Regions from separate parts of the Selenomonas sp. genome, predicted to be linked through region 3. Evidence: riboswitches for the same ligand, from Rfam matches in the RefSeq annotation. Region 3 holds a riboswitch; each other region holds the start of a gene.
The links. A riboswitch is a leader RNA that binds a small molecule or an ion and turns the genes downstream of it on or off. The one in region 3 is predicted to bind cobalamin.

Region 1 (10,226 bases), on a different contig from region 3:
CCGCGAAAGAGGGGTGACTTCTTGTGCTACGGATGAATTAGAAGCAAGGTCATAAAACCCGCCTAATATCTTGGCTGCAGTATTGGAAGCAAGGTTAGAAAACCTGCCTGGCATCTCGGAGGCAAGGTCAGACAGCTCACCTGGTATTTCACCTATATCATCAGAAAAAATGTCAGACAGTCTGCCGGGTATTTCACTTATACCATTAGAAGAATTGGTATTGAATACGGTGTCTGCTTTTTGTTTGGCCATTATACCATCTAATACAGATTGAGCTTCTGAAGAAGACAGGTAGTCTTTAAAATCAAGTTTGCCAGTCTCTATAAGCGTACGATATTCATTCGCTTTTTTATACGTTCGTTCGTCCATACAAACAATTGCATTTAGCGTATAGTTTAATCCTTTGCTTAACCATTCATCCCGATACCTTTCGGGAATCAAATCTCTCAATATTGGGTATAGTGAGGCTGTAATTCGCTCATCGTCGCCATCTCCTGTTAAACCGTGTTGAGCATTGAAATTGCTTAATGCTGCATATCTCGCAATAATATCAATACGCCTGTCCTCATCCTCTTCACCCAATGAAAGCAGTTCATCAACAAATGTATACTGTTCTTTTCCTAACCAGTTCCATTTTGTCCCGTTTGCTGATGCAGATCCTCCCGCTAGGGTGTTCCCGCCAATGGCTTTCGCCGCAGCAGCTCCGACGATGGTGCTGATAATCTGCGCCGTACCAGGATCTATCCCCTTTAGGTTCTTGATCAGTGCCTCGTTGAGACCTGCACCGACAGCACCAGAAGCAAAGCCAGCACCCGTGATCTGGCTCATGATGCCGCCGATGATGGCATGGACGGCGATTTTCCTGCCGCTACCGTCGTCGGGGAGGTTATGCGCGAGACGGAAGGCTTCTTCGCCGAAGGCGGCGGCAAGTTCCTGCTGTTCTTCGATCTTCTGCTTGTCGAAGATACGTCCAAGCTCATTCAGCGAGTTCGCCGTATCGCGGCTCAAGGCAGAGATGTCCTGCGTGGGATTCTCGCGAATGTCGATTGTTCCCGGTGCAACGGCAGAAGTTGTCGTGCTGTTCGCATCGCCCTTGGCAGGCATGGAAAGGTTGGGGGAGAGGCCTATGGTGTTATAGACCTTGTTCTTCTCTTGTCGGCTCATCTTGTCATAGCTGCCGTAGTGGTGATACTCGGCGCCTATGCTCTTTGCGCTGTAGTCCGCACCGTTCTCCAAACCGCTGAAAGAGAACGTTCCCGTGCTGAGGCGATTCTTCTCCTTATTCGCTTCGCTTGCAATGACCGCGCCCTTGAGGTCGGTGTTCTTTTCGACGTAGATGTCGAAGCCGCCTTTTCCAACGAAGATACCGAACTGGCCTCTGGCGCTTCTATAGTGGGAGTCGATCGTTCCTCTGCCCGCTGAAAGGCCGAATGTGGGCTTGGAGAATTTTCCCGCGCGAATATCCCACGAGAGATCGAAGCCCGCCGATGTGTTCTTCTCCTCGTAGGTTTCTTTTTCCTGCAAGGTCTCGATGTTGAGATTGCTGCCGACCTTTGCAGTGACCTTATCGCCCTGTACTGTGCTGCCGAGGATGTTCGTATCCTTGCCGCTTTCGATGTGCAAGGTATCTTTTGCAGCGATCTCGGTTGGGGTATAAGTCAAGGCATTTTCCTTGCTGTTTCCCTGTGCTTTGCTTGCGTGCAGACTGAGTCCCGAGAGTCCTTGCGGGCTGAAGGAGACACCGATGCCGGCGGAGCTTGCTTCGTTCTGTGTCGTCGCGCGGTTGCTGTTTTCTCCTGCGAGCAGCTCTATGTTCTGCTTTGCTGCAAGGGCGACGTTCTTTCCTTCGACTTTAGAGCCTTGGATCGCAAGGTCACGTTCCGTTGCGGTGAGGTGAGGGATAGGTGTATTCTATTTTGTAACCTATTATTGATTTACGAGGATTATTTTTATGTGTTAAAGTTTACTCCTTTCTACGGTATATTTTTTTAACTCTCCAGTTTTGAGGTCTTTTACTGTGATGTTTATATCTGATATGGTAATAACCTCGATAAAGTAATTTAATGTAACTATTATATAGTGTATAGGCTTTTCATATTCAAATAAATCTCCCATATATTTTTTTGTAAATAAACTATACTGTCCATTGTTTATCCTATAAAGCACGTTATCGAATTCTTTCTTACGATAATGTTCAAATTCTGCATCTTCATAAGGATAAAAAAGCCAATTGCCTTCATCAACACAATGAAATGAAATATCACCGAGGAAATCTAAAGTTACTTCATACGAAATATTTTCAAGGAAAACCATTAAATCCTCAAAGTCACCTGTTTGTAAGCGCATAGAATAATTTCCTGGTGGAATCATTCCCGGATTTACTTCTATCCATTTTTCCATCGTTATTTACACCTCGTAAAATAGTTTGATCAATTTGTACTTGCAATTTACGAAAAATTAGTACCTATATTTATACACCTTCCTACTACCTGGACTTATTTCAAGAGTTGGTCCAGCACTTTTGCTTCCTCGGCGCGCAACAACGATAGTTCCATCGCTCAATGTTCCGTACAGCCCTGAGCCATATTTTGTAATAAGTTCTTTTACATTATCTGGATTCAAATTATAGAAGTCTTTTTCTGTTTGTTCATAGCCTCCGGATTTCTGCATGTTTTTTGCTCCAGATTTGCTCGTAGTGATATCTATAGCCCCCTCGTTTAAATATTCGATAGCGTCCTTTCTTGTGAATTTTTTCTCGAGGGAGCTGCTTCCTTCCGCAGCTTTGATGAAGTGTCTGCTATCATCAATCCCGTTCTGAAAAGAGTTCTTCGTAGCTATGGTGCCGTGGGCTATTAGGGCGATTCCGGCTGTGGTGGCTACGGCAGAGGTTCCGCCTGTCTCTGGTGCTAGTATAAGACCACCGAAAGACATGGTGGCTCCACCAGTGAGTTCCCGTATCGCCCCAACAAACGTCAAGGCCGTGCCTGTCAGTCTGCCGCTATGAAAGGCCAGACTATCCCGATTGTCAATGCGGTGGCCTGTTACATAGTAATAACCGCTTTGCGTGAGCCCGAAGGACATGTTGTCATCGACCGCGCTGACAGTTCCCGCTGCCCAATCGAAAAAGTTTCGTCGGAATTTACTGGAAAGGCTCTCTTTAGGATATAAGGCATCGAGGAGAGTGCCGTCGTATGCGCCAGTTTTGTATGCGTTTACCTGACCGGTTTTTTCTACGGGATGCTCTCGCAAATCATAATCGGCATAGATATCGACATAGAAAGGAGTGCTGTTTTCTGATAAGGGATCGAGCAAATGAATTTTCTTTGCATCGTTTCCGCTGTCCGCTTCGATATCCAAATCGTAGATATTGCCGTCTCGGTCTATAGTGACGGCGACTTTCCTGCCATCTTTTTTCCCGTACAAAGGCATGTATTCGTTTTCTCGCAGGGACTCATATTCCTCTGTCATCAGCTGCTCTTCCAGCTGTTGCCTTATCTCAGGGATTTTCTCATAGAGATTCCACTTCGTCCCGCTAGCCGCCGCAGTTGCACCAGCGCCTGCATTGCCGCCGACGGCTTTCGCTGCGGCGGCTCCTACAATCGCGCTGACGATTTGTGCTGTGCCGGGATCCTTGATCTTCTTGATCTCGCCGATCACAGCTTCGTTGGCACCAGCACCGATGGCACCCGAAGCAAAGCCTGCTCCCGTAATTTGGCTCATGATGCCGCCGATGATGGCGTGGACGGCGATCTTTCGGCCGCTGCCGTCGTCGGGGAGGTTATGGGCGAGTCGGAAGGCTTCTTCACCGAAGGCTTTGGCAAGTTCCTGTTGCTCTTCAATTTTTTGCTTGTCAAAGATACGTCCAAGCTCATTCAGCGAGTTCGCCGTATCGCGGCTCAAGGCAGAGATGTCCTGCGTGGGATTCTCGCGAATGTCGATTGTTCCCGGTGCAACGGCAGAAGTTGTCGTGCTGTTCGCATCGCCCTTGGCAGGCATGGAAAGGTTGGGGGAGAGGCCTATGGTGTTATAGACCTTGTTCTTCTCTTGTCGGCTCATCTTGTCATAGCTGCCGTAGTGGTGATACTCGGCGCCTATGCTCTTTGCGCTGTAGTCCGCACCGTTCTTCAAATCGCTGAAAGAGAACGTCCCTGTCGAGAGGCGGTTCTTTCCCGCCTCCGCTTCGCTTGCAATGACCGCACCCTTGAGGTCGGTGTTCTTTTCGACGTAGAATTCCTTGCTACTTTCTCCAGAAATTGGACGTAAGGCCTTTGATATATCTTTATCACTTTTTTGTAGTTGAAGTTAAGGAAGATATAGTAGTATAAGTGTTCCCGTTAGAAAAAAGTAACTTGTGAACAGAATAAACTTTACATATCCCTGATTTATGTTGTGAAAGAGTTGCAATTGATATTCTGAACAAGAATAATTGGGCATCTTAGAAAGATCACGTAGCAGTACTCGTATATATCGACGAAAAAAGATGCTTGAAAAGCCAGCGAAATAGCAGGCTGCTCCTAGAAATTCTTTAGTATATCCTAGCTCTGAGCCTCCAATCCATCCGGTTATAAGAAAAGGTAAGAAACCCTTTAAAATAAATCGCAAATGTTCGCGCTTGACTGCAGGAGTATATTGCGATTTCCATCTTAGAAATGGATAGATTCCACCTACTGCAAGAATAATGATAGAGAGCGTAAACATCCAATACCCAGGGGTGTTCTGCGTATATATTGGTGACCATAAGAGTTTCATTTTAGCTTGATACCCCCAATTATACCATTTATAATTCCACTTCGTCTTTGGCAGAACGATGCGACAATTAAACTTGCAATCTTCCCCAGTGCAGATGTAAAAATAGATGGCTGAATTTATCGGCATTTTTCTTTATTGCGTTTCTCGCGTAATAATCTCATCAAGCTTTTGACATAGTTCTAAAACAAGTCCGTCGCAGTTCTCCTTGCGTGCGATGCCTTTTTTTTCTGCGGCGGCTAGAAGACATCGGCAGTCCGTCGTGCCGTGGGCGGCGAGGAAGTCGTCAATGAGCTTCTTCGCCGTTTCCTTATCCTTGTCTGCTTTGCCGAGGATCATTAGCGCGGCGGTCAGCGTGCCGCAGGCGGATCCGTGCATCATGCCTGCGCCGAAGAAAGCGCCGAGTGCATAGGCGTCTTCTTTTTCCATGCCGATTTCGGCAGCGAAGGGTACGAGAAGCGACTGCGCACAGTTGTAGTGACGGCCGCCTGGCTCTTGACGCAGAAATTTTGCTTCTTCGAAGTGGGTCATGTGTTTTTTCCTCCTTTTCGGATGGCGTTTCCTTTATTCTACCCGCTTTTTGCCTTGGGTGCAAAGGCTTTGTTTTGACAAAGCGCATTTCGTGCAGTAGAATCGTGGTAGCAGCCTTGCCGCGCGGTTTGCGGCGGTGCATCTCAGAAAGGTTCGGAGGAATATAATGAAGATCATGGTCGGTCTTGGGAATCCCGGGGCGGAGTATGCACATACGAAACATAATGTTGGTTTTATGCTCGTCGATGCTCTGGCGGAGCGCATCGGTATCGACACTTGGCAAGAGAAGTTCAATTCTCTGATCGCAGTAGGGCGTATTGACGCGCAGAAGGTATTACTCGTCAAGCCGTTGACCTATATGAATGAAAGCGGACGTGCGGTAGGTCCTCTGCTCGATTGGTACAAGCTCGCGCCGGAGGACTTGATTGTCGCGCACGACGACATGGACATCGCGGCGGGCACGATCCGTCTGCGGCGCAAGGGAAGCGCGGGCGGACACAACGGCATCAAGTCGCTTCTCGCGCACATCGGTTCAGAGGATTTCTCTCGCGTGCGCATTGGCATCGGACGTCCTTTACCCGGCTGGACGGTCGTCAGGCATGTGCTTGCGCCGTTTCCCGCAGACGATGCGACGAAGATTCAAGCGGCGATTTCCTATTTACTGCCCGCCGTCGAGTGCATCGTGACGGATGGCATCGACATGGCGATGAACCGTTACAACCCGCGCAAGAAGAAGGTAGCGAAGCAGGAAGCGCATGAGGGGGAAGACGCGGGGAAAAGCAGCGCTGTACTACAGATCGAGAGGCAGGAGGGCGAAGCATGAAGGATGAAATACGTGCGCTCTACGCCGATGAAGATGGGGCAATCTTTGATGCGCCGGGCATCGCGGGACTGGGGCGCTCGGGCAAGCGGATCATGTCGCTCACGCCCGCCGACCTCATCCCCCTGCCCGAGTCGGCGGACTTGATGTTTCTGCCTGATCGCGCGGCGATGGGGCGGACGGCGGCGGGTGAGACGCTGCCTCTGGCGGGACGCGCCGTCGCCGCCATCCTGCCTGCAGGCTATACGCGGCTCTTCCTGCCCGCCTTTCAGCGAGAGGAAGGGGCTGAAAGGCTCGCTCTCTACGGTTACACGGCGGTCGTGTTCTATAAGGACGATCTCTATGCGGCGGCGCTCTACACCGATGAAAATACGAAATGGGATCCCGCCTACTACAATACGCGCGAGCTCAAGAAACTCGTGCGCCGTGTCGAGAAGGATCTGCCCGGCAATCGCATCGTCGAGCAGGTGGCGGGCTGCTCCTTGAAGTGGCACTGCTGCACGGCGCAGAATCTCTTTTACCGCCGCTGGGAAGCGGGCATACCGACGTCGCCCGTCTGCAACGCGAACTGCTTCGGCTGCATCTCCCTGCAGCCCGCCGAGTGCTGTCCATCGCCGCAGAGCCGCATCGCGTTCCGTCCGACGCCCGAGGAGATCGCGCAGGTCGGCATATATCACCTTTCGACTGCGCCCGATGCCATCGTGAGCTTCGGACAGGGCTGCGAGGGTGAGCCGTCGCTTGCGGCGGATGCGATCGCGGCAGCCGAGCGTCAGATTCGCGCTGCGACGAAGCGCGGGCAGATCAATATCAACACGAATGCCGGCTATACCGAGGGCATCCGAAAGATTGTCGATGCCGGACTTGACTCCATGCGTGTGAGCATCATCAGCGCCATCGAGGAGAGCTATGCGGCGTACTACCGCAGCAATTACACGCTCGCCGACGTCAAGGAGTCGATCCGCTACGCGCTTTCGCACGGCGTATATGTGTCGCTCAACATGCTCTTCTTTCCGGGCTTTAATGACCGCGCCGAAGAACTCGACGCGTGGCGCGGCTTCTTTTGCGAATTGCCCGTCAACATGGTACAGGTGCGCAACCTCAACGTCGATCCCGACGCCTTCCTTGAAATTATGCCCGAAGCGCAGGGCGAGGCGGTCGGCGCGAGAGAGTTTTTGGAACGGCTCAAGAGGGAGTTTCCGCAGCTCGTCATCGGCAGTTTCAGCCACTATGTCGAAGATTAAGAACGATTCCTCTAAAATCCATGTTCTTGACATAAGAATAAATCAATGCTATTCTTTTATAGAAATTTTATATCGTTGGATCAGGTGTCGCAAGACTTAATAGGGAATCCGGAAAAAGCCGGAGCGGTCCCGCCACTGTAGCAGCGAGCAACCCTGTAATAAGGAATCACTGATAAATTCAGCCCCCATCTTTATACATCTGGGCGACTTCATTTATCAATGCTTCTTGAGTCACTGGGGCGAATGCCTTGGGAAGGCGCAGGGGAGTGATGAACTGGAGCCAGGAGAACTGCCTGATGGACAATCGCCATTTGACCTGCGAGTGATGGGAAGGGGATTAAGGAAGCGCTGTTTGGCGTTTCTTCGGCTGCACGAACGCAATCATCCCGGCGAAATTGCCGGGAATTTTTTTGCGCCGCCCTTATGCGCCTTTTCTGCTTTGCAGGAGGGCGCTTTATTTTTGGAAAGGGTGATGTAGATGAAAGGCAAGAGACATCTGACATGGGCGGTGCTTGCGGCAATCGCGGGCATGAGCCTATCGGGCGAGGCGTATGCGGCGGAAAATGCGGCGGCAGGAAAGGAGGCAGCGAAAACGACGCAGGTGCAGGAACAAAGTGCGGAAACTGCAGAAAACAGCGGGCATGATTTGCCTGATACGCTCGTGACGGCGCAGCGCAGGCGAAAGAGTGATCTCGATACGCCCGCGACGACGACGATCATCACAGCGAAGGATATTGAAAAAGCGGGCTATCGCAACGTATTCGAGGCGATCGACCAGCAGATCGGCTCAACGAGTACATCCTATGGCGAGGCAGGGCAGGATTTCGGCTTCAGCGCCGGACGTATCACGCTGCGCGGCTACGACAGGGGCACGCTCGTCATGGTCAACGGCGTGCCGATGAACCTCAAGAATTACCCGAGTACCGAGAACATACCAGCCGCGATGGTCGAGCGCATCGAGATCGTCAAGGGCGCGGCATCGACGCTCTACGGTGCGGAGGCAATGGGCGGTGTTGTCAATATCATTCTGAAAAAACCCAAGGCGGGAGAAGAAGCAGTCAAAGCAAGTGTGACGGCAGGCAATTACTTCAAAAAGACGGAGGTATTTGTGCAAGGTGATCGCTTCATGCTCGATGTGAGCAGGGAATGGTCGAAGGAGATTCCACATTCCAACGCTTTCGGATTGGATAAGGTTTCATGGATGGATTGGTGGGTTGGCAGTGGACAAAAGAATCGTTTGAACGCGAGTGTTGCACTTACGGATGAACTTTCCTTGAATTATAATTATACAGAATCTACGATCACACGCGGCAGTACCGTTTATAAACTGGCATCAGATAAGAAGTCCCTCGTGCCCTCGAGGACGAGATATGATTATCGTTACGATGATTATCGTCATACGGCAAATCTTGTATACCAGGGCAGGGAAAATGGTATCCATGCAGTTCTTGGGTACAATTATCGCAAGGTTGATGGTTACGATTATGTCGCAATGGGAAAAAATGCTTCCAATGCCGTCTGGAACAGTGAAATTTTCGATGTACAGAAAACATGGAAGCTAGGTGATGACTCTTGGATTTTCGGCTATTCCTATCAGCGTGAGGCGGTAGACCTCACGGAGAAAAAACAGAATGCGACGCGTACGGAAAATGCGATTTATACCTCTTATAGCAAGCAGTTTACACCACGTTTTAACTTCACACTTGGCTTGCGTGGTGAATGGATCAACGATCCTGAGAAGGATCAAAATGTCTTTATGCCGCAGTTCCAAACGGATTATAAATTTGATGGGAATACAGCGTGGTACATCAATGTCGGCAGAGCATTTCAGATGCCGCCAGCGGATTATGGTATCAATGAAAAAGTTAGAGGAAGGCATTTGAATCCGCAAGGTTTACAGCCGGAAAGTGGTTGGACGTATGAAACGGGCATCAAACATCGTCATGGAAATGATACATGGAAAGCCGCCATTTACCACATGGATATGAAAAATAAGCTCGGTTGGGAGCTGAATAAGGTAACGCAGCAGTATTATGCGGCGAATAAAGGAAGTTTTCGCAATACAGGATTTGAAGTCGAATATACGAAGCGTTTCAATGAAGCGTGGCAACTTGTTTTAGGTGCGGGAGTCTCCAACCCTGAATTGAAGGATCCCTCTGGGAATAAGGGGTGGGAGCAGGCGGCAGGACGCGTCGAAGGTCTTGTCCGTGTTGATTATAAGAAGGACAAATGGCAAGGAAACTTGAACTTCAAGTTTCTCGGCGATCGCGAATATGTTGCCCCGAGGAATGGGACAGCGCAGGATATACCTGACAAGATTCAGCTCAATATGAATATTGCCTATGCTGCAGGCAGGAATGATACAGTGACTCTGGGAATCTATAATCTTTTGGACAGGAAGAATTACTCGAATAGTTCCGGTAGTCTTGATCTGCCGCTGAATTTCCGTTTGACGTATGCGCATACGTTCTGACATCGTGCGGCGCAGTGGTGCGCTGGCGCTTCTTTTTGCCGCGGGTTTCCTCTTCTGCGCCTGTGCGCGATGGGGAACGGCGACAGAAGAGGAAGAGGGAGAGTTTTTCCGCGGCGTCGATGATATGGGGACGGAGATAGTGCTGCACAAAAAGCCGCAGCGCATCGTGTCGCTCAATCTCGGCACGGATGAAATCCTGCTCGCGCTCGCGCCGCCCGAACAGATTGCGGCGCTTTCCTCCTACGTGGATGATGCGGGGCTTTCGTGCATGGCAGAGGCGGCGAAAGCCGTACCCGTGAAGCTGCACGATAAGAGCCCTGAGCGCGTACTCGCGCAGCATCCCGACCTTGTGCTTACAACGGACAGTGTGCCGAAGGAACTCGTAGCGAGTATGCGCGATCTGGGTCTGACGGTC
Region 2 (10,226 bases), on a different contig from region 3:
TCGCCCGCACGCGCTGTGCAAATCGCCGCACAGCCGTCCGCCGGGCGGCTCTCGGCGACGAGCCGCGCCGCCTCCGCCGTAGAAGAGACGGCGACGAGCTTTGCCTGGGGACAGTGCGCCTTCAAGTAAGCGCGGCACTGCGAGAGCGGCTGTGCATGAGAGATGACGCTTCGGATTTCGCTTTGCGGATACTTGACCATCAGCTCATTTCGTACACCCCAGATCAGTTCAAGCGTCACGGCAAAGGCGTCGCTTGCGCTCAGCGTATCGAGCGTGATATTCACCGAGCCTTCGAGCGAATTTTCCACAGGTACGAGCGCACCCTTCACCTGCGCTTCTTCCACCGCCAGAAGCGCTTGGAAAATGGCGGGAAAGCCCATCAGTTCGCGCGGCTCGTCAAGAAAACCGTTCAGATGGAGCGCCGCCGCCTCGCTGTGCGTTCCCAAAGGGCCGAGAAAGCCCAACGTATCCATCCTCGCCCCCCTCTCTACGAAAAAGCCCCCTTGAGCAAAAACGCCAAGGGGGCAATGCTGCTGAAAACGCTTCTATCTTATCATAGAAACTACAGCTTTGCAAGATTGAGTTTTACAAGTTTACAGTTTGTTTTCGCCGGATGAATCTCCCATATAAATCACAGATCGTAATCTTCCGGTGGAATTTACGGTTTCTTTTCGTACTGCGGCACATAGCGGATATAGATGCGCCCGTCCGCTCCTTCTTCCACTTTCGCGCATACTTCGTAGAGATCGTGGATGAATGTCTCCGTTAAAAGCTCGCGCGGTGTGCCGAGCCCCACGATGCGCCCCTTTTGTATGGCGATGAGACGATCGCAGTAGAGCGCGGCGATATTGAGGTCATGGATCGCCGCGACGACGGTGAGGTCGAGCCTCTTTACGATGTCCATGATCTGCAGCTGATACTTGATGTCCAGATGATTGGTCGGCTCGTCGAGGATCATGCACTCGGATTCCTGCGTCAGAGCACGCGCAAGAATCACGCGCTGCTGCTCTCCGCCCGAGAGACTTGAGAAGCTGCGTTCTGCACAATCGTCCATGCCAACCGTACGAAGCGCACGGCGTGCGATCTCATAGTCGTCCGCATTGTCACGTTCAAGAAGTCTCTTGTGCGGGGAGCGACCCATGAGAACGACCTCCATCACATTGAAGTCGAAGCTATAGAAATTATGCTGTGCCACCACAGAGAGCTGCAGCGCGGACTCCCGATAGGACAGCTCATCGAGCGCACGTCCGTTCAGCGTGATTTTTCCCGCTGTCGGCTTCTGCACACGATAAAGACATTTCAAAAACATACTCTTGCCGCTGCCATTGGGGCCGATGATTCCCAGAAATTCCTTTGGACGCAGATGAAAATCCAGCCCTTTCAGGATCTCCTTGTTCCCGATGAAGAGTTTTACCGCCTCCGCGAGTATCTCCATATCACTGTCCTCCGAATCCATAGGTGCGCTTCACCATGAGATAGATAAATGCGGGTGCGCCCACGAGAGCGATGAGGATGCCGATCGGCAGTTCCGTGTGTGGGATGAGGATGCGGCAAAGCCCGTCGGCGACGACGAGGAAGATCGCCCCCACCAAAGCAGTCACGGGAACAAGACGCTTGTGGTCGGTACCGACAAGCATCCGCACAACATGAGGGACAACCAATCCGACGAAGCCGATCATGCCCGCAGCAAAGACGGCGAAACCGACGACGAGCGCACTGACGATGAGATAGCCCTGCCGATAGGGATGCAGATCGGTACCGAGCGTGATCGCGGACGCATCACCGAGCAGCATGAGATTGAGGATGCGGCTCTGTGACCAGAAAAAGAGGACGGCGAGGGCGACAATGCCGCCGATGACCGCCATGTGCTCCCATTTCGCCCCCGCAAGACTGCCCATCATCCAGTAAGTGATGGTCTGAATGCCTTCCTTGTCGTTGGCAAAATAAACGATGAAGCTCGAAAAAGCGCTGCACACGGCGCTGAGCGCCATGCCGCCAAGCAGCAGCTTCATTGCGTTCGCACGCCCGCCAATGTTTGCAATAAAGAGAACACCGACGGAAACGGCAAACGCACCGAGAAAAGCGGCAATACCGACGGCGTTCTCACCGAACGCCGCACCGATGCCAAGAAGAACAGCGGATGTCGCACCAAGGGATGCGCCTGCCGAGATGCCGAGGATATACGGATCGGCGAGCGGGTTTTTTACAATCGCCTGCATGATGACACCGCAGGTGGCAAGCCCCGCACCGATGATGGCAGCGAGCAAAAGGCGCGGCAGACGCAGCAGCCACACGATGTCATGCACCGGTCCTTTGCCCGCCGCGTCAATGGGGGTATTGCCCGCCAGTTGGTCAAGGATGGCGGCGGCGATTACGCCGGGCGACAGATCAACCGTCCCGATCGAAAGCGCCCAGAAGAGTACGACGATGAGAAGTACAGTGAGCAGGACGCAAAGGAGTGCAAGTCCCGCACGCGAAAAAAATGCTTGCATAGATTATTCTCCATAAATCTTAGGATACAGCCCGTGTGCAAAGATCGTGATGCCGTCATAAGCGCGGATGCCCGCACTGTAAACGGCATAGAGCGGCACTGCGTAAATACGACGCTCCTGCACACAGGAGAGCGAACGCAGCGCAGGATTCTCATAAAGACGTGCGAGAATCTTGTCTTCACTGCCATAGTCATTCTCGATGACGACAAGAAAAATCGCATCGGGATTCAGCTCGATCAGCTCCTCCATGCTAAGACTCGTTCCGTCTGCCGCCAAGTGCTCGGCATCGAGCGCACGAAGCATATCGCCCGCCAGCGTGTCTTTCCCATAGGAACGAATCTCCTTGCCCATAAGCTCGATGACGAGAGCGCGCGGACGTTTTTCCAGATGGGCGGTCTTTTCAGCGACGAACGAGATTTCATGCTGCATCTCGCCCACGAGCGCTTCCGCGCGTTCCTCCCGTCCGAAGATCCGTCCGAGATTTCGGATGTCCTCACACTCCTGCGCGATGGTCTTCGTCTTCGTCGCGCGTGCAGATGACGGCGCGATATAGGTATGGATGCCGCGCCCCGCCCAAAACGTCGTCGGGCGCAGCACCTTCGGTGAGAAAGTGGACGACCAGCCGACAATGAGATCGGGCTGCATCATGAGGATCGTCTCCACGTCGAGATGTTCAAGACTCGTGTAGGGGATCGCCTCGTATGCCGCACGATACTCCGGGCGGATGTATTTCGCGTCCGGTACCCCCATGCCCGCGACGATGCGATCGCCCACGCCGAGCGCGAGCAGCGTCTCGATCGAGTTCTGCCAGACGGCGACCACGCGCTCCGGCGGACGCTCGTAGACCTGCGCGATGGGTTCGCCCTTTTCGTTGATGTTCTCAATCGTGACGGGCGTATACGCTGCATCCGTCTGCTCCGCTGCGCCAAGACGACGTGCATTTTCATCCTGCACCTTCACGATGGGACTGCAAGCCGTGAGCAGGAAAACGAGGCAGATGAGCAACAGATAGAAAACTTTCATCCTTCCTCCTATAAGAAAGGGACGCAGGACATTCCGCGAAAGAATAGCCTGCGTCCTTTCCTTTTCATGACCGAACGATCAGAACGTATAGCGTGCGCCGACCATGATGCTGCGGCCGGGCATGGCTGAACTGCCGATGCCGTTCCACGCGTTGTACGAGGTCTGATATGCCTCGTTCGTCAGATTGTTTATGGTAAGGTACCCTGTGAGATCGGGGGTGAAGCTGTAGTTGAAATTCCAGTCAAGGACGAGGAACTGACTGTCCGTGAACGCTGTCGGACTGCATCCCGTATACCAGTTCATCAAGAGTCCCGTATAGATCTTCCCCTTCTCATAGGAGAGATTGAGCGCATAGTGATTTTGCGGACGCAGACGATTGATCTGCGTGTTGATGTCGCTGCCGCTCTGGTAGCCCCAATTCGGGTCAAGCACCCAGCCGGGCTTCGCCATCCATTTATCCTCCATGTGGGTGTAGGATGCACTCATCGAGAAATGCTTGTCAAAGGCATGGTCGAACGTGATGTTGAACGATTTCTTGTCCTCTCGCGCATTGACGGCTGTACTCTCAAACGTTCCTGTATTATTATCCCAGATGGGCAGCGTCGCAATCGCATTGCTCATGCGCGTCCAGTCATAGTGGACGGCAAGCGCAGTGTACTGCGAGAACTCCTTACGCACGCCGAACGTCCAAGCATCGCCGCGCTCATCCTTCAGCGGCGTATTGAATACGCCGTCTACTTCTGTGTAGTCGCCCTGGCGCAGCGGACGGAGAATCTTCGTCCAGCCGAAATATGTGCTGAGGGTATCGTCAAATACGTATTCTGTGTTGAGTGCATAGGTGAAGATGTCCGTATTTCCTTTTCCCTGCACATCGTCCCCTGCAGTAGACGACTCATAGTCTGAGTAGTGGCTAAAACGGAGTGCGGGAGTAAGATCCCAGTTCGGGGTGATGTGAATCTTGTCCTGCACATAGGCAAGGACAGAGTCGCGAGCCGTATGCGATTCCGTGACACTTCCATCGTTCCGGATTCTTTTCGCATAGTTTTTCGCCTTGTCATAGGTGAGGCTCGCGATGACATCGTTCTTGCCTATGGCTCTTGCATACTGCACTTGAAGACCGTGGTTTTCTTCCTCGCGCCAGCTGGTCGGCTCGGTCGCCTTGCCGCCCGTCTTGTCGAGCCATTCCTGCACCTTTGCCGGATCGCCGCCCGGGAAAGGCGCGAGATGATCGCTGATCCACTGCTTGAGCTGCTCTTTCGTTGCACCTGTCGGGAATTGCGTGCGATAGTCCTGAACAAGATCGTTGCGTCTCTTATCGCCCCAGACATACTTATCGCGATTGGAGTAACGATGGTTTTGCTGATAGAGCCGAACGAAGCTCTCCATACGATTGTCCTTGTCGAACGTCCACTTCAGCTCCCAATCGTTGTGCCTAAAGCGGCTGAACGAGTTGTACACTTTGCCGTCGAGTGCGTAGAGGTTCGCATAGCCGGGATTGCGCTTATCGCCAGCGAGCGTGCGTGCCGGTTCCCAGTTGCCTGTCTTTGGGTTGATGCCCCCTTTGAGGGCGTTATTCGAGTCCAGCTGACCGACGGCAGCGCCGAAAATGATGCGCTCCCAGTCGTCCTGATTCCAATACTTGAGACGCGGCGTTGAGATCGGATAGCCGTCTTTGCCGCTCTTGTGGTTGTACCAGAACTTGATGCTCTGCTCATCGGTCAGATCCTTGTCGATGCGGATATTGACCGCATCTTCCGCCCAGTGCGAGCCGCCGAGCGTGCCGATCTTGCCCGTTTCGCCATCGACGTATTCCGTATCGCCGCTCAACGTGCGCGTCACCGTGCCGAAATAGCGGAAGGTAGGATTCTCGTCGATGGTGCCCGAGAGCGTCAGCGAATAATTATGTTTGCTCCACGAGCCGGTTGAAAGATCAAGAGTTCCCTTGCGTTCGACCGTTCCCTTGCGCGTGATGATGTTGATGACGCCGCCCGTCGCATCCGGTCCATACGCCGATGCACCGGGACCTTTGATGACTTCGATCTTGTCGACGCTCTCGATGCCGAGCAGCTGGTCGAGATTGACGCCTGTGGACTTACTGCCCGTGGTGCTATCGTCACCGATGCGCGTACTCGTAAGGTTGTCCACGCGCCGCCCGTCGATGAGGATGACGACACGCGAGTCTCCGTTGATGAGCACGCCGTTGTTGTAGAACTGATAGCCATACTCACCGCCGCGGTAGCCCGGGTTCTGGAACGTCACGCCCGGGATGCGCTTGATCGCCTCCGTGAGATCCATATAGTGACGCTTCTCGATCTCCTCGCGCGTGATGACCTTGACGTCGCCGCCCGTACGGTAGTAGGACTGCTCCGTTACCGTATCGCCGAACTGGTTGATCGTCTGCTCCGCCGTGACTTCAATGCTGTCCAGCGTGTAGAATTGCAGATTTTCGTCATGCCCTGCGTGAGCGAGATTTTGCCCCCCCCATGTGGACAATAATCCGGCAAGAATCGCGCATGTGAGGTGTCGCTTTTTCATTTCTTTCATTTCCTCCTTGATGAGCGTACGCCCTTCCTTTTTCCTGCAACGCCCATCGGCATTGCTGAAAAATTGCATAAACTACACGCACAAACGTCCACTTTGTGGACATTGTGCGCCGTCCTTACAGAAACCTAGCCAATCGGCCTGCACCTTCGGCTTGACCTCTTGGGGTTTCATGGTAAACTACACGCACAAACGTCTAATTTGTGGAGATTGTGCGCCGCCCTTCATGAAAGTTCGCCAATCCGTCTGCGCCCTTTAGGCTTGACTTCTTGGACTTTCATAATAAAAAAAGCTTTCTCCACGAAGAAAGCCGCTGTATCATCCCGATATCGCAGTCGGCTCCCCTTCCCATCGCTCGTGGATCTGCGGGGCGCACAAAACAGGCAGTTCTCCTGGCTCGGAATCCTCGCGCGGCTGCGCCTTCCCAGAGATGGCTCCCCAGTGACCGGATATTCATCCATGCAGCGTTGCTCTTCCTTACAGTGGCGGGACCGCTCCGGTATTTGACCGGATTCTCTTTTAGAAAACATAGAGAAAAGCACCGTGTTCTCGGTACAGCATTTTCTATGCGTCCTAAAGCGTTGTTCAGCACCTGTTTTTTTATGCAATTTTTATTCGCATCTCATTCTATAAGAACTTTCATCTTTTGTCAACGATAGAATAGAGTAATAATTTAAATGAGATTTAATCCCATTGACAGTGTGCCGATGGGATTAAATCTCGTTTGAAAAGGAACGATTTGCTTTTCATGAAAGATTCTAAAGGCAGATCTCCATCTCAGTCCTTAAAAAGCTCCGTCGAAAGATAGCGGTCTCCCGTGTCGGGCAGGAGAGCTACGATCATCTTGCCTTTCGTCTCGGGACGACGTGCGATGCAGGTGGCGGCGGCGAGCACAGCGCCCGATGAAATGCCGACGAGGATGCCCTCTGCACGCGCGAACTGCCTGCTGTAACGGAAAGCGTCGTCGTTCGACACCGTGATGATCTCATCATAGACGCTTGTATCGAGCGTCTCGGGTACGAAGCCCGCGCCGATGCCTTGGATCTTGTGCGGACCTGCCTTGCCCGCACTCAAGACGGGCGAATTCTCCGGCTCGACGGCGATGACCTTCACGTTTGGATTTTGGCTCTTCAGATATGCGCCGACGCCTGTGAGCGTGCCGCCTGTGCCGACGCCTGCAAGAAAATAGTCGACTTTGCCGTCCGTCGCAGCCCAGATCTCGGGTCCCGTCGTGCGCTTGTGCACGGCAGGATTGGCAGGATTCGTGAACTGCGATGGAATATAGGCGTTCGGCGTCACTTTGGCAAGCTCTTCCGCCTTTTCAATCGCGCCCTTCATGCCCTTCGCACCGTCCGTCAAGACGATCTCGGCGCCATACGCCTTCAAGAGATTGCGCCGCTCGACGCTCATCGTCTCGGGCATCGTCAAGATCGCGCGATAGCCGCGCGCCGCCGCGACGCTCGCGAGACCGATGCCCGTGTTGCCGCTCGTCGGCTCGATGATGACCGAGCCGCGCTTCAAGTCGCCGCGCTTCTCCGCATCCTCAATCATCGCCTGCGCGATGCGATCCTTGACACTGCCGGCAGGATTGAAGTACTCAAGCTTCGCGAGAATGTCCGCTTCGACGCCGTTCTCCATGCAGAAATTCCGTGTGCGCAGAAGCGGCGTACCGCCGATAAGCTCTGTGATACTTTCGTATATCTTTGCCATGACGTTTCCTCCTAGAGTTAAAATCTCTTTATTTCATATCTGTTTGATATGTTATATCTTACAGACTTTTTCCCACTATGTCAATAGGCTTTTGAAAAAATAAGGGAAGCACGGATACCAAGAAATCGTCCGGATTTGCACGCCTGCAAGACTTCTGTCGAAGAGATAAATCCTGCGATCTTTCATTTAGTGAATGCAGAAAACCTATTTCATCACTATGTGATTGACAAATGACGGCTTTCTCGATAAACTACACGCACAAACGTCCACCTTGTGGACATTGTGCGCCGCCCTTACAGAAACCTAGCCAATCCGTCTGCGCCCTTCGGGCTTGACTTCTTGGGGTTTCATGGTAAGATAAATACATAGATAAACCGTATGAAAAGAGGTATATATACATGAAAATCTCTGCCAAAGGACGCTATGGATTGGCTGCTATGGTCTTTCTCGCGCGCATCGGGCAAGCGAGCAGCCCGACGACGATTCTCACGATTTCTGAAAATTTAGGCATATCCAAAATCTATTTAGAGCAAGTTTTTTCTCTTTTAAAGCACGCGCGGCTTGTGAAGTCGAGCAAAGGCTCGCAGGGTGGCTACCAACTCTCTCGCGCACCGCAAGAGATCACGGCTTGGGATGTGCTCGCCGCCATCGAACTGCCGCTGACGGAAAAGCCGGGACCTGCGACAGCGGATGATGAAAGTGCGCTCGATCAAGCGCTGCAGCACGCTGTTTACGAGCCGCTTGACACAGCCATCCGTACAGCTCTTGAGAAAGTAACCCTTTGTGTGATCCTCGATGAAACAGATAGACAGAAGTCTCAGGGAAACATCATGTATTTTATCTGAGATTTCATAGGGATCCATCTTGTATGGGATTCAAGGAATGTTTTTCTGTTGTTGTTTTTATTAAGGAAGCGCTGATAAAATGAGGTCGTCCAGATGTGTAAAGATGGACGGCTGAATTTATCAGTGATTCCTTAAGGACTTCTGTCCGCTATGATAAAAATACTTGCAATTTCTGTCTGATGTTGTATAATGGGCAAGGACTTTAAGGGACGATGTTTCGTCTCGAGAGACTGTTTCAAAAGGCTTCTGTATAATTTATAGAAGCTTCGGTACGGTTGCAACACCGCTGGAGGGATTTTTATGACGATGGATAATGTCACCGTTATCATCGAGAGCGGCGCTTTTTCTGCGGAGGAGGCAGAGCGCTACGTCCGTAAAATCCAAAGGCACTCGAAAGGTCGCACACTCAAGTGTGTTTCATTCAGACTGGCTGATGGGTATTTGGATTTGCGCTACGCGTTTGAAGGAATCCCCTTCGAACGTATTCGCCGCATCTCGTATGAGACGCCGCAGGAGTGCAAGGCCGTCTGACCATTATGCGCGCCAATAAAAAGCCGCTGTCGGGATTTTTCGACAGCGGCTTTTTATTGCATTGCGCACGCTTAGAGCCATGCGTATTTCAAGATGAAAAGCACGGTCAGGATGTACATGAGCCACGTCACATCACGGAATTTGCCTGCTGCGACGTGTAAAATCGTGTACGAAATGATGCCAAAGGCGATGCCCTCGGCGATGGAATAGGCGAACGGCATGATTGCGATGCAGATGAACGATGGGATCGCCTCGATGATGTCATTCCAGGGAATCTTCATGACTTGCTGCATCATCAAAAAGCCCACGATCACGAGTGCCGGAGCCGTCGCAAAACCCGGCACAGCGAGAAAGAGCGGCGAGAAAAAGAGCGCGACGAGGAAGAGCAGCGATGTCGTCACTGCCGTCAGCCCCGTGCGGCCGCCCTCGACGATGCCCGCTGAGGACTCGACGTACGTCGAGATCGTCGAGGTGCCGAGACATGCGCCGATCGACGTGCCGCAGGCGTCTGCCATCAGCGCACCCTTGACGCGCGGCAGCCGGCCTTTTTCATCGAGCATATTCGCGCGTGAAGCGCAGCCGATCAGCGTGCCGAGCGTATCGAAGAGATCGACGAAAAGGAATGCAAACATGACGACGAGGAAGTCGATCGAAAGAATCGCTTGGAAATCAAATTGCAGGAACGTCGGTGCGAGGGAGACAGGCGGCGCGACGATGCCCGTCGGCATCAGACTGAAATAGCCGTGCGCGGGATCGGGGATGTAGATGCCGAGAAGCTCCAAGACGATGCCCAAGCCCCATGTAGCAAAAATGCCGATGAGGATATGCCCCTTGACATTCTTCATGACAAGCACCGCCGTCAAGAGGATGCCGAAGAGCGCCAGGAGAACGGTCAGCCCCTCCGAGTGGAACGTCCCTTCAGCCATCGCCTTGGGGAACGAGAATAGTGCGACGAGCTTCGGCCCCGCAACGACGACATGCGCGTTCTGCATACCGATGAACGTGATGAAAAAGCCGATGCCGACCGTCACAGCGCTCTTTAAGGTCAATGGAATCGCATTAAAAAGCGCTTCGCGTACATTCG
Region 3 (10,226 bases):
CAACTTCTTGTTATGATTCGGGTCGTTGACCGTCACGTTCGCTTCCGTCGCAGCAGGCGGTCTGCCGCGGTTCATGATGAAATTCATGTGATACTCTATGAGCGGTGCATCTTCTGCATCGACATAGTAAACGCCGCTTTGGTACATCGGACCTTTCGCCGCTCCCTGTCCATCCTTTTCGTAAGGATTCACAACGGCAAAGAGAATATCCAAGATCTGAGATATATCCGTTTTTTTCGGATTATAAGCGATCTCCAAGCCCATGATCGCCTTTACCCAGCCGCTTTTCACTGCATCATACGACAGCTCCGCACTCTGGGCATCGATATAGCCGGTGCGCGTCGCAACGACGCCGGGTACATGATCAAAAACTTCCTGCAGCTCATAAAAGCTGCCGCCAGAGACATAAAGCCGTTTCGTATACAAGGATCATCCCTCCTCACTCGGATGCAGAAGATCGACATGGCGATCCGAAGCACGATGGATGTCAAAGACATGGATGAGCTCTGCCACCCCCTGCGACGGCGACACCGTTCCCTTGAGGACGGCTTCGCGCACCTCGGGCATACGCCCTAAGATCACTGGATCATCAAAGAATAGGTTATGCAGATGCTCGTCGATCATGCTGTTCATCCAATCGAGCAGCTGCCCCTCGCGGCGCGTTTGGAAAGCGCCGTTTTCCTTCGTCGTATTCTCAAAGATGCGAATGACATCCCATAGCTCCTTGAGACCTGTCTTTTCCAAAGCGGAAACAAGATACGCATGTGTCTGCCAGCCGCGCGTCGCCGGGCGGATGTACTCGATCATGCGCTCGTATTCGCCGCGTGCGACCTGCGCTTTCGTGCGGTTGTCGCCGTCAGCCTTGTTGATGACGATGGCGTCAGCAAGCTCCATGATGCCTTTCTTGATGCCCTGCAGCTCGTCTCCCGCGCCCGTCAAAACGACGAGCAGGAAGAAGTCAACCATCGAGCGCACCGTCGTTTCCGACTGTCCGACACCAACCGTTTCGATGAGAATGACATCATAGCCGGCAGCCTCGCAAAGAAGCATCGTCTCGCGGCTCTTCCTCGCGACGCCGCCCAAAGTGCCGCCGGCAGGAGACGGGCGAATGAACGCCTCTTCTCTGCGCGAAAGCGTGCCCATGCGCGTCTTATCGCCTAGGATGGAACCTTTTGTCACCGAGCTCGTCGGATCGACCGTCAAGACCGCGACGCGATGCCCCATATCGCAAAGCATGTTGCCGAACGCCTCGATCATCGTACTCTTGCCCGCTCCCGGAACGCCCGTGATGCCGATGCGCAGAGCCTTCCCCGTGCGGGAAAGCAGCTCCTGCAGCACCCGCTGCGCCTTTGGAAAGTGGCGCGGGCTGTTGCTTTCGATCAGCGTGATGGCGCGGGAGAGGATCATCCGATCCCCTGCCGCAACCCCCTTCACATAGTCATCCACGCCAAGGATCATACGGTTTTTTCGAAAGCCGGCTTTATCCAAATCCGGATTGATATTGCCGACCGTCAGATCCTTGATGCCGTCAATGCCGCTCATGACGCTTGTAGCAAAATTCTTGTCCGCGTTTTCCGGCACCCAGTCCGGCCTCGTGTTCGTGTATTTTGCCATGGTCGTTACCCCGCAGCCATTTCTTCCTTTGCACGTCCGATCAAGAGTTTCAAGAGTTTGATGCCCGCTTCAGGGATGTTCGTTCCCGGTGCGAAGATGGCGACCGCGCCGTTCTCATAGAGGTGGTCATAATCCTGCACGGGGATAACGCCGCCGATGCAGACCATGATATCCTCGCGCCCGAGCTTCTTGAGCTCTTCCACGAGCGCCGGCAAAAGCGTGTTATGCCCGGCAGCCAGCGAGCTGAATCCGACCATGTGGACGTCGTTGTCGACGGCATCCTGCGCCGTTTCATCCGGCGTCTGGAACAGAGGTCCGACGTCGACGTCCCAGCCCATATCAGCGAAGGAAGAGGCGATGACCTTCTGTCCGCGATCATGCCCGTCCTGTCCCATCTTAGCGACGAAGATACGCGGACGGCGACCTGTGAGCTTTTCAAAATCATCGGCGAGCGCACGCGCTTTGTCAAGCTCCGTCTTATCCGTGAACTCTGAGGAGTAGACCCCCGAAATCGTACGAATAACCGCTTGATAACGACCCGAGATCTTCTCGACAGCGTCCGAAATCTCGCCGAGCGAGCAGCGCACACGCGCCGCTTCGACCGCGCACTCCAAGAGGTTGCCGTTGTCGCGCGACTCTGCCGCCTTCGTGATAGCTTCCAAAGCAGCGCGTACATCGTCCTCGTTGCGGTTCGCACGCAGTTTTTCGAGACGTTCGACCTGCGCCTGACGCACAGCCGTATTGTCGATCGCGAGGATTTCCAGCGGATCTTCCTTCTCCAAGCGATACTTGTTCAAGCCGACGATCGTTTCGTTGCCCGAGTCGATTCTCGCTTGACGACGCGCCGCGGCTTCCTCGATACGCATCTTCGGCAGACCCGTCGGAATCGCCTTTGCCATGCCGCCGAGGGATTCGACTTCCTGAATATGCGCCCACGAGCGGCGAATGATCTCGTTCGTGAGAGCTTCGACGTAGTAGGAGCCGCCCCACGGATCGATGATCTTGCATACGCTCGTCTCGTCCTGGATATAGAGCTGCGTATTGCGTGCGATACGCGCCGAGAAGTCCGTCGGCAGAGCGATCGCCTCGTCGAGCGCGTTCGTGTGCAGCGACTGCGTATGCCCGAGAGCCGCGCCCATCGCTTCCATCGCCGTGCGCGCGACGTTGTTGAACGGATCCTGCGCCGTAAGCGACCAGCCCGAAGTCTGCGAGTGCGTACGAAGCGCCATAGACTTGGGATTTTCCGCGCCGAACGATTTGACGATCTTTGCCCAGAGGACACGCGCCGCACGCATCTTGGCAATTTCCATGAAGTAGTTCTTGCCGATCGCCCAGAAGAACGACAGACGCTTTGCGAAGGCGTCGATCGGAAGCCCCGCCTTGATGCCCGTGCGGATGTACTCAAGACCGTCCGCCAGCGTATAGCCAAGCTCGATATCCGCCGTCGCGCCCGCTTCCTGCATGTGATAGCCCGAGATGGAGATGCTGTTGAACTTCGGCATGTACTTCGTCGTGTATTCGAAGATATCGCCGATGATGCGCATCGACATATCCGGCGGATAGATGTAGGTGTTGCGCACCATGAATTCCTTCAAGATGTCGTTCTGAATCGTACCCGCCATGATCTTCTTATCGACGCCCTGCTCGACGCCCGACTGAATGAAGAACGCAAGGATCGGCAGAACGGCTCCATTCATCGTCATGGAAACCGACATCTGATCGAGCGGAATGCCCGAGAAAAGAATATTCATATCCAGCATCGAGCAAACCGAAACGCCCGCCTTGCCGACGTCGCCGATGACGCGCGGGTTGTCGGCGTCATAGCCGCGGTGCGTCGGCAAATCAAACGCGATGGAAAGACCCTTCTGTCCTGCGGCGAGGTTTCTGCGATAGAATGCGTTCGACTCTTCCGCCGTCGAGAAGCCCGCGTACTGGCGCACCGTCCAAGGACGGAACACATACATCGTCGAGTACGGACCTCTGAGGCACGGCGGTATGCCGCTCGCAAACTCCAAGTGGTTCATGTGGTCGTATTCATCGTGGTTGTAAAAAGGCTTGATGGGGATTTTCTCCATCGTGCCCTCCATCAGCGAATCGTAGCTCATGCCCGTCGAAGCCTCAAGGCGTTTGCGCCAATCCGCATCCTGATGGGCAGACGCACCCTCAAGATTGATTTTCGTGAAATCAGGGTTTTGTGCCATCACTGAATCATTCCTTTCTTCTTCTGCAGCATCTGCAGCGTCTTGTAGCAGTTGGCACGCACGGAAATGAAGTCATCCACGCCCGCTTCGCGGTAGACAGGCTCCAAATCTTTCGGCGCAGCGCCCGCGAGGAAAATCGTCGCATCAGGCAGCGCCGCACGCAGTTTCGGTGCAAGCTCCGGCACGATTTCGGGATACGTCGGATCCGTCGAGCAAATGACAACGGCGTCGGCGCCCGACTCCTTCGCAGCGGCTGCCGCCTCGTCCGTCGTCTTGAAGCCGTCGTTCAAGAGCACTTCGAAAGCGCCGACCTGCAAAAAGCTCGTCGAGAAATCGGCGCGTGCCTTATGCTGCGGAATGGGCCCCATATTCGCAAGGAATACCTTCACGTTGTCGCCGTCGTGGCTCTCACGGTACTCCTCTGTGATGCGGCGCAGCGCCTCGTAGCGTTCGCTCCAACGGTGCGCTTCAATGGCGGTGATCTTCTCCGCCGCCGCATCCGTCTGCAGCGCCTCGCGAAGCTCCGCAATCGTCGCGCCGGCTCTCGCCGCCTTGACAGCCGCTTCCGCCTTCTCACCTTTGCCCGCGCTCTTCAAGGCTGCGAGGCAATCCTTCTTGAACGCCTCATCCACATCGGCAAGATAGGCTTCGACATCCTTCGTGCGCTTTGCAAGAAGCTCTGCCGTATCTTCCGTGCGCGGGTCAAGGAGCTGCTCCGTCATGTTCGGGTACATATTATTGCCGACGATGCGATCCTTGCGCAGTTCAAGGCTCTTGAAACGCGCTTCGAGCGTCTTGGCAACCTCTTCCTGCACATAGCCCTCTTCGAGCGCTTTGACGATGCCGCCCTTGCCCTCGATCGTCTGGAACTCTGCCCAGATCTTTTCCTGAATCTCCTTCGTCAGCGTCTCGACCGCCCAAGAGCCGCCCGCTGGATCGATCGGCTGCATCAAGCCGAATTCTTCCTGCAGCATGATCTGCACGTTGCGTGCAATGCGGCGTGAGAACTCGTCGCCTTTGCGGATCGGCTCATCAAACGGGGCGTTCTCGAAAGAATCAAGTCCGCCGACGACGCCTGAGAAAATCTCCGTCGTATTGCGCAGCATATTAACGTAAGGATCATAAATTGTCTTAAAGAACAAAGCGGGGCGCGCATGAACATGAATGCGCTGCGCTTCCTCGCCGCCGCCAAACGCCTTGACGATCTGCGCCCAGATCGGACGAACCGCGCGCAGCTTGGCGATCTGCAGGAAGAAGTTCGCTCCCATCGAGAAGCCGAACATCATCTGCCCTGCCGCCTCATCCACCGTGAGACCGCGCTCTATGAGCGCACGCAGGTAAGCAACGCCGACGGCGAGCGTCGAAGCGACTTCCTGCACGTCATTGGCGCCGCCGCGCGAAACAGCATCGCTTCGCACCATGACCGTCCTGAGTTTCGGCGCGTACTGCTTCGCCCAAAGAGCCGCCTCAGCCATCTCATCGTAAAGCTGCGGAAGTGCGGCATAGTTCTCGCCGCGCTGAATCATCTCGCCCAAAGGATCCGCTCCCACGAATCCACTGAGCTTTGCAAGATCGCCGCCGTCGGACTTGACGGACGCCGCGACGAGAGAAAGCATCGGCAAAGAGGAAGCGCCTGCATAGATGTAAAGCGGACGCCGATCAAGCTTCAAGCCGTTGAGCACCGTATGCATATCCTCAACCGTCGTGATGCTGCATCCCTCATCGCCGATCTTATCGGCATCCTTCGCATCCTTGTTGAGAAGCGTCGCCGAATCCAGTCGGATGTTGTAAATGGTCGAGCCTGTGTCCGCCTCATGACGCAGCAGCTCGTTGTTCTCCTCCGGCAGCGTCTCATCGCACGACTGCGCGATGCCCCAAGGCTGCTCAATATAGCCGTTTGGACGCGCACCTCGCAGGAAATTGTCCATGCCCGGAAAATCCGTTCTCGGCAGGATATCATCCGCCATCTTGTGCGTGTACATCGGCTCAAACGTAATGCCCTCGTACGTCTTCGTGAACATCTTCTTCTCGAAGGGCGCCCCCTTCAACAGCTCGACGCAGGCCTCTTTCCACTCCTCATACGTCGGCGGCTCGAATTCGTCGAGCGGCACATCGGGGAAACTCGTTTGCTGTTCGGCCTTCTTCAAGATGGCCTGCAGGTCAAGATTCTCGTCTTGTCCCTTTGTTTCATTGCTCATACTTCCACAGCCTCCCTTAAAAATAATACGGAACACAACAAAAAAACCGCCCTGCGGAAAAGGCGGTTTCTGCATCCTGATGAACGGGCTTTTTAAAAATGTTTCTGCCTGTCATTTCCGCAGAACATCTTCTTTCCATAAAAAATCCGGTGCAAATCTGCGCCGGAGAGCCCGCCGTAACACGGCAAAATCCCCTACCCATCGCTCGCAGGTATCAGCGCGGAACGCGCCAACGGTGATTGTCAAAACAGGCAGTTCTCCTGGCTCAGATTCATCGTCCAATCATGCCTTCCCAGAGATTTCTCCAGTGGCTTCTGTATGAAGGACTCCTCTTACAGTGGCGGGACCGCTCCGGCTTCTACCGAATTCCCTATTAAGTCTTGCGACGCCTGTCTCCAACAATATGTTGTTTTCATCTTTATATTAACTCCGTTTATTGGGGATTGTCAATACTCCCGAAGTCTTTTACAATGAAAATATGGTTTGATTCCGCATCGTTTTCTACGATTTTTCAAAATTGCACAAGGAGATACAGCATGATCAAAGTTCAAGGCGCCGTCATCATCGAACAAGGCGTAACCTTCGCCATCATCGTCGTCAAACCCCACGTCACGCAGTATACGGCGCGCGCCGTATCGCTGCGCAGCGAGATCGCACCCTTTTTCCGCAACATGCCCATCGTCTTGATGTCACAGGATCGGACCGGCAAACCGCGCTATTACGGCAGAAAGGACATCGTCGATTTCTTGAAAACAGTGAAAATCGAGCAGATACCCTGGAAAACGTACCACATTTATTGATAAAGAAAGAGCGCCCGTGAAGGCGCTTTTTCTGTTGGCAGTGAGCCGTCAAATCATATTCTTTACATAAGCGTCGTAGAGCGACTTGAGCTCTTCGATCTTATCGTACATCTCCACCTGCAGGCTCGACGCCGCAGCATAGTCCCCCTCGTTCAGCGCCTTGATGAGAAGCGTGAAGAGCGACTTCTCGTCGATGCTGTCCTTCGCCAGATAGGAGCGGATGCCGTTGATCTTGTTCCAGTTGTAAGAATCCTGATCGGTCACGAAAGTCGCCTGCACTTCCTTCGCCTTGCGCACAATGTCACGGTTCTCCGGAATGATGCGGCTGATAAGCTCTGTTTTCCAGCGCAGGAGGGCGCCCGCCTTGAACGCTTCGATGATCTGCGGACGCAGAGCGCCGCCGACCGTGATGGCAGCGACCTTCTCCGCATAGTTATCGAACCCCTGCATATTCTCCCAAACCGTTGCCGGCGGTGCGCCGAAAAGGCGGCTGCGTTCATTGTCGGTATAATCCTCGAAAACATCCACCTCGCTTCGATAAGCGCGATCCTTCTCAAGATAGAAGCCCTCTGCTCCCGCTTCTTTCGAAAGCTCTGCCAACAGCTCCTGCGTCGTATGATGGACCGCCGTCTTTACGCCGTCGAGCACGGCGGAATATACGGCAGCCAAGACGAGATATATATTCGAATACGGGTTGCAGGCGCGCAGCTCAAAACGCGTCGCGTAAGGATTTCCCATATCGCGAATGAGTCCCGCGAGAATCGTGCGGTTGCGCGATGGAATCTCCGGCGTATAGCCGAGCGACGTGACGATGCAGACGGGCGCTTCAAACCCGGGCTTCAAGCGATTGAGCGAATCGTTCGTCGCCGACACGAAGGGATTGATGACCTCGTAGTTCTTCAAGAGACCCATGATCGCACCGTAGCCAACGGCGCTCAAGTAGTCCTTCTTCATATCCTGCGGCGTGAAGAGGTTGTGCACCTTGCCGTCGTCCATGACGGCAGCGATGCAAAAGTGCGTATGCTCGCCGTTGCCCGCAAGGCCGATCATCGGCTTCGCCTTGAAGTTCACCTCAAGACCGTTTTCACGGAACACCTCGCGTACCATCGTTCGCACAATCAGCTCATTGTCCGCCGCCTGCAAAGCATCAGAGAACCGCCAATCGATCTCAATCTGCTCGCAGACATGCGTCATCTTGCCCGACTCGTCGATCTGCGCCTTGAGACCGCCGACCTCCTTGTGCCCCATCTCGACCTGCAAACCATAGCGGTCAAGCAGCATGACCGCCTGCTCCAACGCCGTGCGCACAGCGCCGTGCGTGCGCTGCCAATACTGCTCCTGCATGACCTGCGATGCCGAAAGTTCCTCGACGTTCGTCTCTTCGAGCGGCGTCTTGACCCAAAACTCCAATTCGGTTGCCGAAGTGAATTGAAAATCGACGATCTTTGAGCCGTCGATATGCTCAAGTCCCGAGACATGCGGGTGTTCCTTAAACATCTGCAAGAGTTCTTTTTTCAGATAAACCAGCGTATCCTTCAAGATGGCGCGCGAATCGACGCGCTTGCCGTCGTGAATCAGAAAGGACGGAATGCGCAGCGTGCCGACGGGTTTGCCCGTTTCCTCGTCGAAATGCTCAAGATTGTAGTCAACGAACCAGTTTGCCTCCGGGTCAATCGGCATATCGACCTTCGCGTTGTTCAAGATGGCGATCCCCGTCAAAACAACAGAAGAGCCGTCGGTCTGCACCGCCGTACCATTGTAGAAATCATCCATATCCTTAAGAAAAATGCGCATCGGTATCTTCTCATCGGTATCGTTGCCCGCGAGATCAATGCCAACGAGAGAAACAAATTTGATCTCAGGATGCGCTTTCAAAAGACGAACGATCTCTTCTCGCGGGGAGTTCGCCGGAATCACATACAACAAATCTTCCATTTCAACCATCCTTTTCTCACACAGGCAGTTTGCTTACGCTGCAAATCAAACGTAAAAAACCGTACAGCAATACTTCCGTACACAGACGGAAAACAAAGCTATACGGCGACGCTGCCAAAGTATTCTTTTATGCTGATAGCATAGCATATTCTTCCTTTCTTGTCCAGCAAAATTCCCGTCAAATTCTCTACGCACACGCAAAAGCAGGAACTTTTCCCGCCGCCGTGGTATAATCGCTAAAAGAACTGCTTTATAGAAAGGCGGCGTCTGCATGACAGGAAAAAACCTATGGCAAACGTATCGAATAAAAATCTTCGGCATCGTGCAGGGTGTCGGCTTCCGACCGTTTGTCAGCCGCACGGCAGAGGCGCTCGGCATCACAGGCGATGTCTGCAACAAAGGCTCCTATGTCGAGGTTCGCGCCCAGGGCACGGACGCAGCTCTGCAAGAATTTCGCAAAAAAATAGAAACTGCGCCGCCCGCACGAGCGGTCATCCTCAAGCTCCTGCAAGAGCGCATTACCAACGCCCCGACATTCTCCGAATTTCAAATCATCGAAAGCAGCGGCGAAAGCGGTGACGTCTTCGTTTCGCCGGACATCGCCATTTGCCCCGAGTGCCAGTCGGAACTTTTCGACCAAAACGACCGTCGTTACCTCCACCCCTTCATCAACTGCACCTCATGCGGTCCAAGGCTCACGATTCTCGACGCCATGCCGTATGACCGCGAGCGCACAAGCATGGGGGCGTTTCCCATGTGCGGCGCCTGCCGCTTCGAATACACCCACGCCGAAACGCGCCGCTACGATGCGCAGCCTGTCTGCTGCAATGCCTGCGGTCCGCGCGTCTACATCCTAGGCTGTGCGGAAAAAGATCATGCCGCGATCACACGCGCAAGAAGTGTACTGCAAGCGGGCGGCATCATCGCCGTCAAGGGCATCGGCGGCTTCCATCTCGCCTGCGATGCAAAAAACGAAGCCGCCGTACAAAAGCTGCGCGAGCGCAAACACCGACCGCAAAAACCCTTTGCCGTCATGCTGCGCGATCTCGCTGCCGTGCATCGCGAGTGCCGCATCCTTAGCGCACAGGAAAAGCATCTCGACAACCATCAAAAGCCCATCGTACTGCTTGCGAAAAAAAGCGGCGGCACGATCGCCGCAAACGTCGCGCCCGCGATGCCTTCACTCGGCGTCATGCTGCCCTACACGCCGCTGCACCTTCTGCTCTTTTCCCTGCCCGATGAACTGGACGGCTTCACAGACAGCCTCGTCATGACGAGCGGCAATCCCTCGGGCGCACCGATCTGCCGCACGGATGACGACGCGCTCGAAGCTCTCTCATCCATCGCCGACCTCATCTTGTCGCACGACCGAGAAATCCGCCTGCGTGCCGACGACAGCGTCATGGATTTCTATGAAGACGCGCCGTACATGATTCGGCGGAGCCGCGGCTATGCGCCGCTTCCCTTGATGATTTCCG

Region 1: another riboswitch for cobalamin. It lies ahead of ACO5Z0_RS07820 (TonB-dependent receptor plug domain-containing protein); the one in region 3 lies ahead of ACO5Z0_RS09930 (methylmalonyl-CoA mutase family protein).
Region 2: another riboswitch for cobalamin. It lies ahead of ACO5Z0_RS03035 (TonB-dependent receptor domain-containing protein); the one in region 3 lies ahead of ACO5Z0_RS09930 (methylmalonyl-CoA mutase family protein).

What each region holds. Positions count from the first base shown of each region.
Region 1 is NZ_DBHIUY010000007.1:98,386-108,611, reverse strand. It holds gene ACO5Z0_RS07850 (hemagglutinin repeat-containing protein) at 1-1,902, opposite strand, end outside; gene ACO5Z0_RS07845 (hypothetical protein) at 1,957-2,400, opposite strand; gene ACO5Z0_RS07840 (hypothetical protein) at 2,458-4,128, opposite strand; gene ACO5Z0_RS07835 (C-GCAxxG-C-C family protein) at 4,882-5,277, opposite strand; gene pth (aminoacyl-tRNA hydrolase) at 5,444-6,100, shown strand; gene ACO5Z0_RS07825 (radical SAM family protein) at 6,097-7,338, shown strand; cobalamin riboswitch at 7,404-7,649, shown strand; gene ACO5Z0_RS07820 (TonB-dependent receptor plug domain-containing protein) at 7,817-9,811, shown strand; gene ACO5Z0_RS07815 (ABC transporter substrate-binding protein) at 9,795-10,226, shown strand, end outside.
Region 2 is NZ_DBHIUY010000002.1:228,654-238,879, reverse strand. It holds gene pheA (prephenate dehydratase) at 1-473, opposite strand, end outside; gene ACO5Z0_RS03050 (ABC transporter ATP-binding protein) at 659-1,435, opposite strand; gene ACO5Z0_RS03045 (FecCD family ABC transporter permease) at 1,437-2,492, opposite strand; gene ACO5Z0_RS03040 (ABC transporter substrate-binding protein) at 2,496-3,515, opposite strand; gene ACO5Z0_RS03035 (TonB-dependent receptor domain-containing protein) at 3,594-6,050, opposite strand; cobalamin riboswitch at 6,423-6,617, opposite strand; gene cysK (cysteine synthase A) at 6,834-7,766, opposite strand; gene ACO5Z0_RS03025 (RrF2 family transcriptional regulator) at 8,165-8,611, shown strand; gene ACO5Z0_RS03020 (ferredoxin) at 8,912-9,142, shown strand; gene ACO5Z0_RS03015 (NCS2 family permease) at 9,214-10,226, opposite strand, start outside.
Region 3 is NZ_DBHIUY010000011.1:14,169-24,394, forward strand. It holds gene ACO5Z0_RS09915 (peptide-methionine (S)-S-oxide reductase) at 1-426, opposite strand, end outside; gene meaB (methylmalonyl Co-A mutase-associated GTPase MeaB) at 430-1,614, opposite strand; gene scpA (methylmalonyl-CoA mutase) at 1,620-3,815, opposite strand; gene ACO5Z0_RS09930 (methylmalonyl-CoA mutase family protein) at 3,815-6,013, opposite strand; cobalamin riboswitch at 6,247-6,421, opposite strand; gene ACO5Z0_RS09935 (hypothetical protein) at 6,550-6,813, shown strand; gene ACO5Z0_RS09940 (glutamine synthetase) at 6,862-8,748, opposite strand; gene hypF (carbamoyltransferase HypF) at 9,020-10,226, shown strand, end outside.